DNA from 2 places in the Caballeronia sp. HLA56 genome. Region 2 is predicted to be linked to the other one. Evidence: riboswitches for the same ligand, from Rfam matches in the RefSeq annotation. Region 2 holds a riboswitch; the other holds the start of a gene.
What was found. Region 2 has a riboswitch for cobalamin ahead of ACYQ47_RS33040 (TonB-dependent receptor domain-containing protein). Riboswitches for the same ligand answer to the same signal wherever they lie in the genome.
Positions count from the first base shown of each region.

Region 1 (4,621 bases), on a different contig from region 2:
GATGTTCGAAATCGGCTTCCGCGCCTGGAACAATCTTGAAGCGGTTCATGGCAATGTACATGTCGATATGGCTCCTTGGTTTTAGGCATTCGAAAAATAATCAGGCCTTTGACAGTTCGACCAGCGTCCTGAAGCCGCCGAAGAACATGCGTTTGGGATCGAACGGCGGTTCGCCGTTTTCCATCATGCTCTTAAGACGCGAGTCTTCCATTACTTTGGCGTTGACGGCGTCACGCTGTTCGCGCGATTCATAGACGATCCACGAGAACACCACCGTTTCGCCTTCCTTGAGCTGTACGCTTCGAGGGAACGAGGTGAGCTCGCCTGGCTTAACATCGTCGGCAATACATTCGACAAACTGCAGCGCGCCATACTCCAGCCATATTTTGCCCGCTGCATCGGCCATGCTGCGATACGCGTCGACCTTGTCGATCGGCACTGGTACGACGAAACCATCCACATAGTGCGCCATTGCTGTCTCCTTTGAGCGAACCAGTCGCTGCTTGCTTTGAGCACCGGGCGGCCATCTAAGTTCAGGAGGGCACGTACGTCCATTTGCCTTCCGCGAACTTGAGCAAGACGGACGACAGCGGCGCGAGATCCATCTTGAGTATCGACGACAACGGTTCGTCGCGCACGATACAGAGCGCCGCCTTCATGACGATGGCGTGCGTTACGACTATGCAGCATTCGTGCTCCGTATTCGAAGCAAGCCCCTCGAGCGCTTTCTCAACGCGCTTTGACAGCATTGCCACGCTCTCGCCGCCATGCGGCCTTGCATGGGGATCGGAAAGCCACGCCGCAACGTCTTGAGGCTCGCGCTCACTAATCTCGCGAATGGAACGACCGCGCCATTCTCCATAGTCGATATCGTCGAATGCGACATCGATCGAAAAATCTGTCGTGATCCAAGCCGCTGTTTCGCAAGCAACGCGGGCCGGGCTGGATGTGACGCGGCTTGGCTCGCCCGGGACATCGAGCGTGCATTTAGCCTGTTCGACAGGCTCGTCGCCTTGCGGAAAACGCCCGCTTTTCATGGCATGCGTGGCGGCGTGGCACAGCAAAATCAGTGTCGATTGCATAGGCTTTAGCTCATGGTCGTTTTACTTTGCCGGCAATCATCATAGAATGGCAAGCCTGCAGTGCGAGGAAGCCGGTGGAAGCCCGGCACGGTCGCGCCACTGTATGCGGTTCGCGCTAAGAGCGCGATGCCGCGAGTCAGACCCCGCTGCATGCTCTTCGTCTATCGGGACGCGCTTTTCCCTGGAGAAATTTCAATGAATATGTCCAACGCGCCGGCTTTTTCCGCTGGCATTGCAACGCCCGCTAACGATGCGCCGGTCCCCATTCCGGTGCGTGAGGTCCTTCCTTGGGCCGTTTTTATCGGCCTCGTTCTGCTGATCGCGATTTATTTCGTCAGCGCCGAGCAAGGTGCAACGTCCATTATCTCGGGCATGTACGTCCACGAATTCGTTCACGATGGCCGACACTTGCTCGGCTTTCCGTGCCACTGAGGACGAAGCATGATTCGCAACTTGCTTATACGCGGCATGGTCGCGGGACTCGTCGCGGGCCTGATCGGCTTTGGCTTTGCGCGCGGCTTCGGCGAACCTTCAGTTGCTCGGGCTATCGCGTTCGAGGAACAGCACGAGCATGCACAAGCGCCCGCACACGATCATCACGATGAAGCGGCGGCAGCGCAATCGCATAGTCACGGTGATGATGAAGAACTCGTTAGCCGGGACACGCAAGCGGGTTTGGGCTTACTAACGGGCGTGGTGGTATTCGGCACGGCTTTAGGCGGTATTTTCTCGCTGATCTTTGCCTTGGCTTATGGGCGGCTCGGCTCGTTGCATGCGCGCGGAACGTCGGTTTTGCTTGCGCTCATTGGTTTCGTTAGCGTTGCGCTCGTGCCGTTCATCAAATATCCCCCAAACCCGCCCGCCGTGGGCAATGCCGAAACCATCGGTCCGCGTACGGCGCTTTTCTTCGGCATGGTGGCCATATCAATCGTCGGCGCGGTGTTCGCGGTCTATGCGCAGCGACGCTTGCAGGCGCGTCGCGGCAACTGGAACGCGGCGCTTATTGCGGCGGCTGGTTATGTCGTCTTGATGGTTATCGCGCAAGTGGCACTGCCTTCTGTCGACGAAGTACCCGCCGACTTTTCCGCGTCGTTGTTGTGGAATTTCAGGCTGACTGCCGTCGGTATTCAAGCATTGATCTGGGCAACGCTTGGACTGCTCTTCGGCGCGCTTGCGTCACGTGAACTCGAGCGTCCGGCAGCGCGTCGCATGGCCGCTGCCTGAATCGAATGCTCGATGGATGTCAAAAGGCCCGCGTCGCTTGAGCACGAGCGCGAGCCTTCGTTCATTGCGAGGCCGCGCGCCGCTCAAGCAACTGGTCGAACAACGCGAGCTTCGCGTGATCGTCCATCGTTCTAAAGAATTTAATTTCCTCGCGGCTTCTAAAGCATCCCGCGCACAGGCCGCTCGATGCGTCGAGCTTGCAAACGCCGGTGCACGGCGAGCCGATTGGCTCCTGCGCGCTGGCGCGTTCGATCATCTCGGCGAGATCGCGTGGCCCGATTTCGGTCGATGTCGTCATAGCGCTTCGCCGCGAAAGAGCGCAGCCATTGCTGCAGGATTCGAGGGCCAGTAAGCGTGCATGTAAGTGGCCGTTATCGCGCCATGACGATAAAGCGCTTCGCCCTGCGCACCTGTCGTTGCGTGCGTGGCTGTCGTGAAAGGCTGCATCGATGTCTTGAGCGTCGAATAGTGAAAGGTGTGGCCGGTGAGTGGACCGTGGGCGGTGTCGACTCGTTGCATCGCCAGCCGCGAAAGACGGCGTTGCATGGTGGCGTCGCCGGGAAGGGCGCTTAGCATTGAATGACGATTGCCTTCGACATCCGTCAGTGCGTCGAGCAGGTAGAGCATACCGCCGCATTCCGCGACTACCGCGCGATTGCGCGCGATATGTTCTTTTATCGAAGCGCGCGTGCACGCATTGGAAGCAAGCGTCGCGGCATGAAGCTCGGGATAGCCGCCGGGCAAGTAGAGCGCATCGACATGGGCGGGTACGGGCTCATCCGCTAGCGGGGAAAAATAGCTGACGCTTGCGCCCGATGCCTTTAGCAAATCGACATTTGCGGGATAAATAAATGAAAACGCGGCGTCCCGCGCGATCGCAATGTGCAATCCGTCGAGAAGACGCGGCGGTTCACTTAGCGTGATGTCGTCGTCGAAGCGAACGAGCGGCGGCAAATCGGCAAGCGTGGTCGCGGCAATGGCATCGGCGGCGCGGTCGAGACGCGCATCCAGGTCCGCCACTTCCCGCGCTTGAGTAAGGCCGAGGTGACGTTCGGGTAGCGCGATATCGTCCGCGTTCGAAAAATGACCGCAATAGCGCAGCCCTTCGGGGATGGCTTCGGCCAGCATCTGTGCATGGCGCGCAGACGCCACGCGATTTGCAAGCACGCCGTGAAACGGCACATCAGGCCGATAACGCGCAAGTCCGAACGCAAGCGCGCCGAAGGTTTGCGCCATGCCATGCGCGCCGATTACCGCAAGCACGGGCACATTGAACGCAGCGGCGAGATCGGCGCTGCTCGGCGTGCCATCGAAGAGGCCCATTACGCCTTCGATCAAAATAAGGTCGGCTTCCTTGGCGGCCGCGGAAAGCATCGCGCGGCACGCTTCCAGTCCGACCATCCAAAGATGCAGCGAATAAACGGGCGACCCGCATGCCCGCTCGAGAATCATCGGATCGAGAAAATCCGGCCCGGTCTTGAAGACGCGCACGCGCCTGCCTTGCCGCGTGTGATGACGCGCAAGCGCGGCCGTCACCGTGGTCTTGCCTTGATGCGACGCGCTCGCGCCGATGAAGAGTGCGGGACAGTCTGCCATTGCGTCAAAACTCGACGCCGCGTTGCGCCTTGACGCCCTGCTCGCGATAAGGGTGCTTTACGAGGCGCATTTCGGTGACGAGATCGGCTATTTCTATGAGCTCATCGGCCGCGTGTCGTCCCGTCACGACGACATGCAGCATGGCCGGCCGTGCCTTGAGCACGCCGAGTACTTCCTCAAGCGGCAAATATTCGTACTTGAGCACGGCATTGAGCTCGTCCAGCACGACCATCTGATACTCGCCGCTTTGGATCATGCGTCGTGCTTCGTCCCATCCCTTGCGCGCCGTGGCGATGTCCGCCTCGCGATTTTGCGTGTTCCACGTATAGCCATCGCCCATCGTCACGAAATCGCAATGCGCGATTGCGCCAAGGAAATCGCGTTCCGACGTATGCAGCGCGCCTTTGATAAATTGCACCACGCCGAGTTTCATGCCGTGCCCGAGCACGCGCATGGCCATGCCGAATGCAGCGGTGGTCTTGCCTTTGCCGTTGCCGGTATTGACGATCAACAGGCCCTTTTCATGGTCGGCGGCGGCCTGCTTTTTTTCATGGCCTTCCTTGCGCCGCTGGGTCATGCGCAAATGCGATTCGGTATCGGTTTTCATGCTTGTTTCTTCGATGGTGTCTCTGCAATAGCGACCGTCACGCCGCCCGCGATAGTCTTGTGCACGACGAGCCGGCCGCCGCTGGCAATGAGCGCGCAAGGCTCGCATACGC
Region 1 is NZ_BAAHOB010000001.1:846,613-851,233, reverse strand. It holds gene ACYQ47_RS03995 (antibiotic biosynthesis monooxygenase family protein) at 1-61, opposite strand, end outside; gene ACYQ47_RS03990 (DUF1428 domain-containing protein) at 101-472, opposite strand; gene ACYQ47_RS03985 (histidine phosphatase family protein) at 534-1,082, opposite strand; cobalamin riboswitch at 1,124-1,247, shown strand; gene ACYQ47_RS03980 (CbtB domain-containing protein) at 1,284-1,514, shown strand; gene ACYQ47_RS03975 (CbtA family protein) at 1,524-2,306, shown strand; gene ACYQ47_RS03970 (DUF1289 domain-containing protein) at 2,368-2,604, opposite strand; gene ACYQ47_RS03965 (cobyrinate a,c-diamide synthase) at 2,601-3,902, opposite strand; gene cobO (cob(I)yrinic acid a,c-diamide adenosyltransferase) at 3,907-4,509, opposite strand; gene ACYQ47_RS03955 (cobalamin biosynthesis protein) at 4,506-4,621, opposite strand, start outside.
Region 1: it holds a riboswitch for cobalamin, as region 2 does, so the genes downstream of both, ACYQ47_RS03980 (CbtB domain-containing protein) here and ACYQ47_RS33040 (TonB-dependent receptor domain-containing protein) in region 2, are expected to answer to the same signal.

Region 2 (4,621 bases):
GAAGGTCGCCGCTCCGCCGGATACGCCGAGCACGTACGGCTCGGCCAGCGGATTGCGCAACAGCACTTGCAGCAGCGCGCCGGAAAGCGCGAGCAAGGCGCCCGAAGCAAAACCCGCAAGCGCGCGCGGCAAACGCAAGGTGAGCACGATGTCATCGGCGATATCGGGCGCGGCCGCATGCGCGTGCAGCAACGCCGCGATGGCGCGCGGCAAGGGCAACGCGACGCTGCCGAGCGCGAGCGACGCCATGAACACAAGCAACGCGGCAAGCCCGAGCGCAGCCCAGATGCCTAACGCGCGTTTCGCGTTCATCGCGCGGCGCAGGTCAACGGTGTCGCTCACGACGGGCGCCAGCCGAGCGTGACATAAGCGCCGCGCCTCGGCGTGTTGTACGAATAAGCCAGTTCATAGTTCCGGTCGAAGAGGTTGTCGACACGCGCGCTCACGTACCACGACTTCGTGATGTCATAGCGCGCCGACAGATTCACGACGCCATAGCCCGCGAGCGTCGAATCGTAATCGCTGCGCGCACCGCTCACGATCCACTCGCCACCCACGCGCCAGCTTCCTATCGAGCGATGCGCGCTGAAACTCGCGAAACGCCGCGCACGGCGCGTCAGGTCCTGATTGCCGGTTTCATCGACGGGATTCTGGAACGTCACGCCCGCGCGCAAATCGGTGGCGCCGACATGCCCTGCCCACGATCCCTCGACGCCCTGCACCTTCGCGCGTCCGACGTTCTGCGCGATATAGAAGCCGCTGCCGTCCGATACGTAATCGATCAGATTCGAATAGCGCGTCTGAAACGCCGTCACGCGCAGCACGCCCACTTGGTCCGATGCGTACTGCAGCGCCGCTTCCACCGAATGACTGCGCTCGGGCTGAATGGACGGATTGCCGCTGAACGGATAGTAGAGATCGTCGAAGCTCGGCGCGCGGAACGACGCCGCGTAACTCGCGCTCGCGCGCCAGTGCGTGTCGATGTTGTACGCATAGCCCAGATAGTAGCTGTTCGCGCCGCCGAAATCGGAATACTGGTCGTGGCGCAGATTGGCCTGCACTTCGCTCGGACCGAAGCGTCCCACATAGCCCGCGTACACCGAATTCACGTGACGATCCGGCGCGCTGAACTGATCCGAATCGAGCGTCTGGTCGAGATGCTCGTAACCGAACAGGAGCTTGTGCGCCTCCGTCAGGCGAAAGTCGTTCTGCCACAGATACTGGCGATCCTCGGAATTGAAGCGGCTCGTATAGATGCCGTTCTGCTCGATGTTCGCGCGGTCCTGTCCCTGCGCGACCGTGAAATGCGTGGTCCACTGGTCCGTGATACGGCCGTTCGCAAACACCGATGTCGACCGCACGCGACTGTGCGAATCGTTGAGATCGCCGGGCAAGCCGTAGGCATCGTCAAAACTGTCGATGCCGTTCGACTGATAGAAGCGCACGCCCGCGTCCCATTTGTCGCCGAACTTGTGACGCAGCGTGGCCGCGACGCTTTCGTTCAGATAACCGTTCGCGTTCGGATTGGCGTTGGGCGCGAGCGCGGGATCGATCGACGAGAAACCATCGGTCTTCTCGCGCGATACGTTGAAGCTGAAGGTCGTGCGGCCTTCGCTATCGAGCGCGCCGGAAACTCCCGCCGCTTGTCGCTGCGTGTGATAGCTGCCGTATTCCGTCTCGAAGTAGAAGCGCGGCGGATGCGCCTCGCCGTCTTTCGTGAAGATCTGCACGACGCCGCCGATCGCGCCCGAGCCGTACAGCGCCGACACGTTGCCGTTCACGACTTCGATGCGGTCGATCTGATCCGGCATGATCTGCGCAAGCTGCGCCGAGCCGAGCGATGCGGACTCCACACGCACGCCGTCGATCAAAACGAGCGATTGCGTCGAGGACGCGCCGCGTATGAACGCGCTTGCATTCGCTCCCGGGCCGCCGTTGCGCGTCACCTGCACGCCGGGCGCAAGACCGATGACGCCGAGCGCGTCGTAGGCATTGCTATCGGCGATATCCTGGGCGTCGAAGAGCGAAGTCTGCGCGATCGTATCGGCGAGAGGTTGCGCGGTGCGCGCCGCGGTCACGACGACGGGCGCGAGCGGCGGTTGCGAGGCTTCGTCCGCGAGCGCTTCATGAGCGAGCAGCCATGTGTTGAGGGCGACGAGCGCGGCGCGTTCGATCGTTTTGCGTCTGCCCGCGTGTCGGGCAAGTGGCGATACCATGCGTGAAATGTTCCCATGCGTAGGCTGGCGCGACCTCGCTCCCCGCAAGGCCAATGCGCGACGAGCGCGCTCGAATGCGAACAGACGAACGCGCTGAACAGTTGGCCGGTATCCGGGCTGGCGACACACCGTCCCGCCTTCCCACGCATGAAGCGCAGTGGCATCGACACGTTCTTCGCCTTGCCTGCGTCGAGCGGCGGATTCTTGCGAATCAAACAGACTCACAAGCAAACTCACACGACGGCGCGGCGAAAAACGCGCAAGGGACGACTTGCAACTTGCGTTGCGGTCGCTTACCGTTGCGGGGGCAGCACAGGTTGGCGTGGCCTTGGCGGCGCCGCTTCCTGTTTCCCGTTTGACTGCGCCCGCAAAAGAATGCGGACGCGAGCACCAAAAGTGCGGCAAGTGTAGGAGCGCGATTCAGGACCGTCAAGAAACGACCCTGGCCGATCATCGCAAGACACACGGCTCACGACGAACCCAACTAGAACCCGCCGTCGCAACACATCGGCAGCGCCCGCGCTTTCCACACACGAATGCATCGCGATGCACGCATGATCGCGTGCTGTTACGTCTCGAAACGAGACAATTATCGGAAGCTCCGTTGAACCGCGCTAGAATGCGAGGTCTTTAGAGGACGCAGCACATGCTCAACGAACTCGAATCACTGTCAGGAAATATCGGCCGGCTGATCCAGATCAGCGAGCGGCACAATCAGGCGCGTCTCGCGCTTGAAGCACAAATCGAACAACTGCGTAGCGACTACGCGAACGTGCAGGCAGAGCTCGTGCAAATGCGCGAAGAGCGCGACACGCTGCAAGCCGAACGTGATTCCCTCTCGGCCAAGATCGACGACGCGCAGGTCCGCCTGAACGCGATTCTCGAAAAGTTGCCGCGCGGCAAGTCCGCGAATCATGCCGAGACGGAAAATCAGCTCGATCTCCTCGATGCCCGCTCTCACGATGTGCAAGCCGCGCACGAGCATGCGCACGCGGGAGAGCACAGCGAGCATCATCACGGAGAGAAGGCATGACGACCACGCAGATCGAAGTATCCATTCTCGGCCAGCAATATCGCCTCGCCTGTTCGCCGGAAACCGAAGGCGCGCTGCGTGAAGCGGTGGCACGGGTCGACGCCGAGATGAACAAGGTGCGCAATGCAAGCAACGTGCGCGGGCAAGACCGCATCGCGGTGATGGCCGCGCTTTCACTCGCTTCCGAATTGCTGAGGCTGCAAGAAAGCGTGCGTCATGGCGAGGCCTTCCCCGCCGAGGAAATTCGCCGCACGATGCACTCCATGAACGAACAGCTTGGTGCTGTCATCGCGCAGTATGAAGTGCAGTGACCGAAGTGCCGCGACGCCGCTCCGTGGCGAACGCTAATCGGTCGCGCGATGTCAATCGAAAAAAGAAACTGCGCAATTGGTGTCGAGAGGCTGCATTAGACATTCGATTGGTGTAGAGTGACTACTCCCTGCCTGGTTCGCCAAGGTCATATATTCCTTGAACCAATGCTACATTGGCACGGTTGTGGAAACTTGCAGCACGGGCGCGCGCGTCACTCTGTCTGATGTACCCGAAGTGTTGCTTACTGCGACCAATCTTGAACCCAGGTTCAGGATGCCGGCCTAGCGGCCGAGGTGGGGACCCTACTCCAGCGGCATCGGTTCATACCGATGCCGTTTGCTTTTGTCGAGCCCGTTTTAAAACCCCGTTGCCGAATCCATCATGCGCTACTGGCTGATGAAGTCCGAACCGGACGAAGCGAGCATCGATCATCTCGCGCACGCGCCGAAGAAAACCCTCCCGTGGACGGGCGTGCGCAACTATCAGGCGCGCAACTTCATGCGCGACCAGATGCAAGTCGGCGACGGCGTGCTCTTCTATCATTCGAGTTGCCCGGAACCGGGCATTGCGGGCATCGCCAAAGTCTGTTCCACGGCCTATCCCGATCCCACTCAGTTCGACGCCAAAAGCCTGTACTTCGACGCCAAGTCCGTGCAGGAGTCGCCGCGCTGGATGCTCGTCGATGTGCGCTTTGTCAAGAAGACGCCGTTGATTCCGCTCGCGACATTGCGCGAACACGCGGAACTCGCCGACATGCAAGTGCTGGCGCGCGGCAATCGGCTGTCGATCACGCCCGTGACCGAGGCGCAGTGGCGCTTCATAACCGAGCGTCTGGTCTAGGGCGCGCGAATCGTTCAAGGGAACTAAGGGAACGAACGAAGCGCCTAAGTGCGGTCGCGAATCACGCGATGCTCTTGCACTCGGAGTCCTTTGATGATCGACAAGAAAACCGCCGCCGCCCTCGCCTTCGTCGCGATGTCGAGCGCCGCGCTCACGCTTCCGCTTTCGGCCGCCGCTCAGTCGGTAATCACCAATCCGCAGCCATCCGGCGTGCTTTCGC
Region 2 is NZ_BAAHOB010000005.1:2,883,434-2,888,054, forward strand. It holds gene ACYQ47_RS33035 (FecCD family ABC transporter permease) at 1-312, opposite strand, end outside; gene ACYQ47_RS33040 (TonB-dependent receptor domain-containing protein) at 339-2,216, opposite strand; cobalamin riboswitch at 2,303-2,626, opposite strand; gene ACYQ47_RS33045 (ATPase) at 2,863-3,249, shown strand; gene ACYQ47_RS33050 (cell division protein ZapA) at 3,246-3,560, shown strand; RNA gene ssrS (6S RNA) at 3,683-3,865, shown strand; gene ACYQ47_RS33060 (EVE domain-containing protein) at 3,943-4,401, shown strand; gene ACYQ47_RS33065 (SIMPL domain-containing protein) at 4,495-4,621, shown strand, end outside.